DNA from 2 places in the Bacillus sp. 5RYD7K genome. Region 2 is predicted to be linked to the other one. Evidence: predicted binding sites of a transcription regulator. Region 2 holds the regulator's gene; the other holds the start of a gene.
The links. Region 2 encodes LexA, which represses DNA repair genes until DNA is damaged. Its sites were predicted from a motif close to CGAACATATGTTCG; they were not measured.

Region 1 (3,211 bases), 150 kb from region 2:
GCGGCGGGAGCACTTTTAACAGAATCCTTCTCCCGGTGATGCGCTGTGACGGTCCAGATCATAATAAAAACAGTGACAAGCAGCAGAAAAAGAAACAGCCCTCCCGTTTTCATCAATTTCTTCTTTCTTTTTTTGTTAATTCTTGTGCGGCGGGGGCTCGTCATCTTTTTTCCTCCTCAGATATAATTTCAACTTTCGCCATGATGTTAGACGAGTGAAGGGTGAAAAAAGTTGTAACATTTCAGATAAAATTTTCCGAAACAGCCAGTGTTTTTTTAAACACACAAAAAAAGAGCGGAAATTGCTTATTCCGCCCTTTGATCGTGCTTTTATTCTTCAAATTCAAGCTCTTCCTGAGTTTCTTCCGATTTTTCCGTAACACCGTTATTGTCCAAACCGTAATGTTCACGGATTTGTTCTTGAATCATCAGCATGATGTCTTTATTTTCTTTTAAGAACTGCTTGGCATTTTCACGGCCCTGTCCGAGGCGTTCTTCTTCATAAGAATACCACGAGCCGCTTTTTTGCACGATATCAAGTTCAGTTCCAAGGTCGATGATTTCCCCTTCTTTGGAGATTCCTTCACCGTACATGATGTCCACTTCAGCCGTACGGAACGGAGGAGCGACTTTGTTTTTTACGACTTTAATTCTCGTTTTATTCCCCATCACGTCGTTACCCTGCTTTAATTGCTCAGCACGGCGCACTTCAAGACGCACGGAAGAATAGAATTTCAGCGCGCGTCCGCCCGGTGTCGTCTCCGGATTTCCGAACATAACGCCGACTTTTTCACGAATCTGGTTAATAAAGATTGCGATTGTTTTAGATTTATTGATGGCCCCGGAAAGCTTACGGAGCGCCTGAGACATGAGACGCGCCTGTAAACCGACGTGTGAGTCACCCATGTCACCTTCAATTTCAGCTTTTGGAACAAGCGCCGCAACAGAGTCAACGACTACGATATCAACAGCTCCGCTTCGCACCAGCGCTTCAGCAATCTCCAGCGCCTGCTCTCCCGTATCCGGCTGAGACAGAAGCAGCTCTTCGATATTGACACCGAGCTTTTGCGCATAAACAGGATCAAGGGCATGCTCAGCATCAATAAATGCTGCCTGTCCGCCTTTTTCCTGAACCTCAGCGATGGCGTGAAGCGCTACGGTCGTTTTACCTGAGCTTTCAGGTCCGTACACTTCAATAATCCGTCCGCGCGGGTATCCGCCTATTCCGAGAGCGGTATCAAGTGCAAGGGAGCCGCTCGGCACCGTTGAAATTCTTGTATCCGTTTTTTCCCCGAGCTTCATGATGGAACCTTTGCCGAATTGTTTTTCTATTTGCTTAAGAGCCATATCTAAGGCTGCCTGACGATCACTCATTTATTTTTTTCCTCCTTTATCTTGCCACTACATATACTATACCTTGTTTACTGACATTTGCCAAGAAAAAAGCGAACGCATATTCGGATTTTTTCCGCGTTCGCTTTTCTTCAAAAGAACATAATTCCCTTCGTAAAAATTAAAAATCAGGGAAAACGCCCTTTTAAAACTTTATTTTTGATCCAGCATTTTTAAAATGAGATGGCAGCCGTATTTAGCGGCGCGCTTTCTGATTCCGGTTCTTGATCCGGCAAAGTTAAATTCTTGCACCTCTTCTTTTCCTTCCGCGGAAATGCCGATAAAGACGCGGCCCGGGGCATGCCCTTCCTGCGGATCCGGGCCCGCAACTCCGGTAAAGCTGATACCGATATCGCTTCCGGTCAGCTTTCTGACACCGGCGGCAAGCTCTCTCGCGCACTCTTTGCTGACCGCTCCGCTATCTGCGAGCGTCTCAGCTTTCACGCCGAGCACCTGCTGTTTCACGCTGTCGGAATAGCAGACAACGCCTCCTGCAAAAAGTTGAGACGCGCCGCTCAAATCAGTCACCCACTCTGAAAACAGTCCGCCTGTAAAGCTTTCGGCAGAGGAAATCGTGATTCCGTTCTGTCTGCATGCTTTTGAAAGCTCCTTCACCAGGGAGGTATCATCATATCCGTAGAAAAATTCACCGACCCGTTCTAAAATGGCGGCTTCCGTTTCTTTTAAAAGCCGTTCTGTTTCTTTTTCATCGGCATGTTTCGCCGTTAAACGCAGCGTGACCTCGCCGTCAGCAGCAAGCGGCGCAATCGTCGGATTCGTCTGCGCGTCAATGATATCTTCTAAATCAGCTTCAAGCTGAGATTCACCGATTCCGAAAAACCGCAGCACGGTTGAAACGATTTTCTCATTTGAACCGAGCTTTTTAAGAAGCAGCGGCTTCGCTTCATTTTCAAACATCGGACGCAGCTCGCTCGGCGGTCCGGGAAGCAGCATATAAAGCCTTGATCCGTGCTCTGCAAGCATTCCCGGCGCCATGCCGAAATGATTCGCCAAAACGTCCGAGCCCTCAATAACGAGCGCCTGTTTGCGGTTATTCGGCGACATGGTCCGTTTTGTTTTCGCGAAATACTCTTCAATCGACCGGAACGCTTCGTCATTCAGAACGAGCGGGCGTCCCATTGTGTTTGCAATGGTTTCTTTTGTTAAATCGTCCTTGGTCGGTCCGAGGCCGCCTGAAAAAATAATCAGGTCCGAGCGCTCTTCGGCAATGCGGATGACTTGCTTAAGCCGCTCCGGATTGTCACCGACAGCGGTGTGGTAAAACACGTTTACGCCGATTTCCGCCAGCTCTTTACTGATAAACTGAGCGTTCGTATTGGCGATCTGGCCGAGCAGAAGCTCTGAGCCGACTGCAATGATTTCCGCTTTTTTTGCTATTTCCATGTTCAAGTCCTTCTTTCTTAGTTAGATGTTTTTAACGCATCCCAGTTCTTCGCAAAATAATCCCAGCCGGAAATGACTGTGAAGAGCACAGCCACCCATAAAGCGATATCGCCGAACGGGAAAGAAACGAGCTCAAACGGGAGATTATGAAGTAAAAGCGCTGCAACAGCGATGATCTGAGCCCATGTTTTAATTTTTCCCAGCATATTGGCGGCTACGACTTCCCCCGTTCCCGCCAGCACAAGTCTTAGTCCCGTTACGGCAAATTCGCGGCTGATGATGACGATGACCATCCACGCCGGCGCCAGGTCAAACTGCACAAGCGTAATTAATGCCGCAGACACAAGCAGCTTGTCAGCCAGCGGATCTAAAAATTTCCCGAAGTTTGTCACGAGGTTCAGCTTTCTGGCGTAGTA
Region 2 (3,211 bases):
TTTAACGTATTTTTCATTGAGGAGCGGAACCCTTTCAAATACTCCTGGCGAAGCTTTTGCTGTTCGGCTTTTTCCTCATCTGTTATCGTGTTTGATTTAGCTTTTTGAGCCAATTCGTTAATTCTTGCGATTTTTTCTTTAGAAATCATAATAAGCTCCTTTGGTGCGTGTTGATTATATACTACTAAAACATCATCTTTTTTACAACTGAAGCATGTCAGCTGCCTTCGCTGTCTGCGATATATTCCTGAAAACGCCGGTGAACCGTGGCTTTGGATACATCATAGCCGAATCCTCTTAAGGTGGCGGCGATTTCTGCAAAGGTAAGCTTGTTGGCTCTCAGCCTGATAATTTCCGAAACAGGGACCTCTTTTTTTTCTTTTCCGCTGTTTTCATGTCTGTTTTTCAGATTCCGTTCAGGTTTATAGCCATTTTTTACGGCTCTTTTCATTCCCCGCCGGATTTTCATATTGTGAATTTTCCTTTGATATTCCTCCACAATACTGACGATTTCGAGTACCATCGTATCAGCTTCGGAAAGCTCCAGCTCGCCTTTATGAGCCGTCGTATATATCTTTACGTTCTCCCTGTAAATACAATGCAAAAGCGCGATCTTGGCGTTTCCTCTTCCCAGTCTTGTTTCATCCTGCACCAATATCGCGTCAATATGTGACTTTTTAATTTCATCAAGCATTTCAAATACTCCGTCGCGGTCCATTTCGTAACCGCTGGCTTTCTCTGAAATGACTTTTACGACTTCCATGCCGTTTGCCGCAGCGATCTCACTGAGCTCCTCTTCCTGTCTTTTTAAAGACGTCTGCTGCTGTTCTTTGTTTGTGCTTACCCGGGCATAAATGAGCGCCTTCATTTCTCTCTTTCCTCTCTAATTGACAATGGCCAGCTGATATACGGCCGGATGCTCCTTCTTAACCGGAAGAATAAGTTCGTCTCCGGGCTTTATATCAGCAGTTTGGAGATGATTATTCTCCGTCACCCACTCAATGAAATCTTCTTTGTTAATATTTTTCTTCTCTGCTACTTGATCCGCAAGTGACCACAGAGTATCTCCGTCCTGAACCTTTATTTTAACATATTGGCTGAGCGCCTGATCATTTCCCGTACATGAAACAAGTAAAATAACAGCACTTAAAATCGCAGTAAACAGTCCGACAAATATGATAGATTCCTTCGCCATTTAAACAACCTCCAGAATGTTTGTTCGCTTTTTATACCTTTCAGTATATACGAACAAATGTTTCTGTCAATCGTTTTTTTCGAACCTATGTTTGTACTGTCAGGAAAATCATGCTATAATCTACTTAAAATCGACGTTTTGAGGTGCGAAATATGACGAAGCTATCAAAAAGGCAGCTTGATATCCTGCGTTTTATTAAAGAAGAGGTAAAAACGAAAGGATATCCGCCTTCTGTAAGAGAGATAGGAGAAGCAGTAGGACTGGCTTCCAGTTCAACCGTGCACGGACATTTGGCGCGGCTGGAGACAAAAGGCCTGATCAGACGGGACCCTACTAAACCGAGAGCGATTGAGGTATTGGATGAAGAAGAAGTCCAAATTCCGAAAAGCCAGGTTGTCAATGTTCCGGTCATCGGGAAAGTGACGGCGGGTATTCCGATTACGGCTGTTGAAAATATCGACGAGTATTTTCCGCTTCCTGACAGGATGGTTCCTCCGGGAGAACACGTATTCATGTTAGAAATCATGGGAGAAAGTATGATTGACGCCGGCATTTTTGACAAAGATTACGTCATTGTCAAACAGCAGAACACGGCCAATAACGGGGAAATCGTGGTGGCTATGACCGAAGATGATGAAGCCACGGTCAAGCGCTTCTATAAAGAAGACAATTATGTGCGGCTGCAGCCGGAAAATCCGACGATGGAACCGATTATCCTGCAAAACGTAAGCATTTTAGGGAAAGTGATCGGCGTATTCAGAGCCGTTCATTAATTCTATTAAACTTTATTTATCGTAAAACCCCTTTCAGAGGGGTTTTACTTTTGCATAAAAAAGAGCAGATTCGCCCTGGCTTAAGAAACGAACCTGCTAAGGAGGAAAAACTTACATCTTTATTATCCGGCATCTCACTTTTGAAGTCAATAAATAATGTTTCTCTAAGGAAACTTTTTATCTATTTTTCAACTTTTGTATTTGTGCGGGCTGATTTTGATATATATTTATCTTCATCTGGAGCGGACGGATTACATTATATTCATGAATATTTAGTGCATAGTACAATAAGTTTTGACGAGATGTAAAAAAACCCGCTGCCTTTGCGGGTATCTATTTTCAATCAAAATGATAATATTCCACGCCGTATAACCCTTTAATATGGACAGGTTCACAGTCGTTTGAAGAGCTTTCAATCAGAATCCTGTATTTGTGATGCGGATCAATTGATTTTTTGTCCTGGGCACTTAGGTTTAACCAGCTGCCGCTGTAGCTTTTAGAACTTAATGTATAAAAGTTTCCGTTCAGTGCCATCCGCTGGAGTTTCACGTTTAAATTGCATGAAGAATTGTTCACAATGGTGAACTTGTATCCTAATAGGTAATCATCAGCTGATACAGCCCCCGGATTTTCAATAAAAAACTCTTTTACATCTCCCTCCATAATGAAGCTTGTTTTTGATCCGAATCCAGTGGTAGCCGCTTCAGCTGAGTGTACTCCGCAAAAACATAATAAAAAAACAGCAATACATATCCACCATTTTTTCAATTTTGCATCCCCCTTTTTTTTACATATTTTAACTTGTGAATATGGTGATGTCTATTTACATTTTATTAAAACGCACACTTTATAACCACTATATACCAGTTTAAAAATTTGCTGATTGCCTACAATGAAGACTAAACGAAATAACGAAGGTGGTTCAAATGAAACATGTAATTGCTTTCGCTTCTAAAACGGCGCTCACACTTGCTTTGCTGTACATTGTTCTGGATCTGATGTACCAAGTAACTTTTTTAAACGTTCTGTTTATTACCTTGATCTTAAGTTTGATCACTTACTTTTTGGGTGATTGCATGATTCTGCCGAGAACAAGCAATTTTACAGCCGTTGCAGCTGATTTCGGAATTTCATTCATTATATTATGGATATTTCTAATGAACATTGGCGGGTTTAATGTCTCTCCTGCCGCGGCATCGGTTATCTCTGCACTTTGCATTTCTGTTTTTGAGGCATTTTTTCA

Region 1: the regulator LexA is predicted to act here: its motif matches at 1,446-1,459, upstream of recA (recombinase RecA).

What each region holds. Positions count from the first base shown of each region.
Region 1 covers NZ_CP191200.1:3,121,996-3,125,206, forward strand. Annotated here, with positions in the region: gene ACQE26_RS15290 (serine hydrolase domain-containing protein) at 1-164, opposite strand, end outside; gene recA (recombinase RecA) at 330-1,373, opposite strand; gene ACQE26_RS15300 (competence/damage-inducible protein A) at 1,545-2,795, opposite strand; gene pgsA (CDP-diacylglycerol--glycerol-3-phosphate 3-phosphatidyltransferase) at 2,813-3,211, opposite strand, start outside.
Region 2 covers NZ_CP191200.1:2,973,018-2,976,228, forward strand. Annotated here, with positions in the region: gene ACQE26_RS14820 (DUF896 domain-containing protein) at 1-149, opposite strand, end outside; gene ACQE26_RS14825 (YneB family resolvase-like protein) at 218-868, opposite strand; gene yneA (cell division suppressor protein YneA) at 884-1,195, opposite strand; gene lexA (transcriptional repressor LexA) at 1,348-1,968, shown strand; gene ACQE26_RS14840 (hypothetical protein) at 2,019-2,276, shown strand; gene ACQE26_RS14845 (hypothetical protein) at 2,308-2,736, opposite strand; gene ACQE26_RS14850 (YndM family protein) at 2,895-3,211, shown strand, end outside.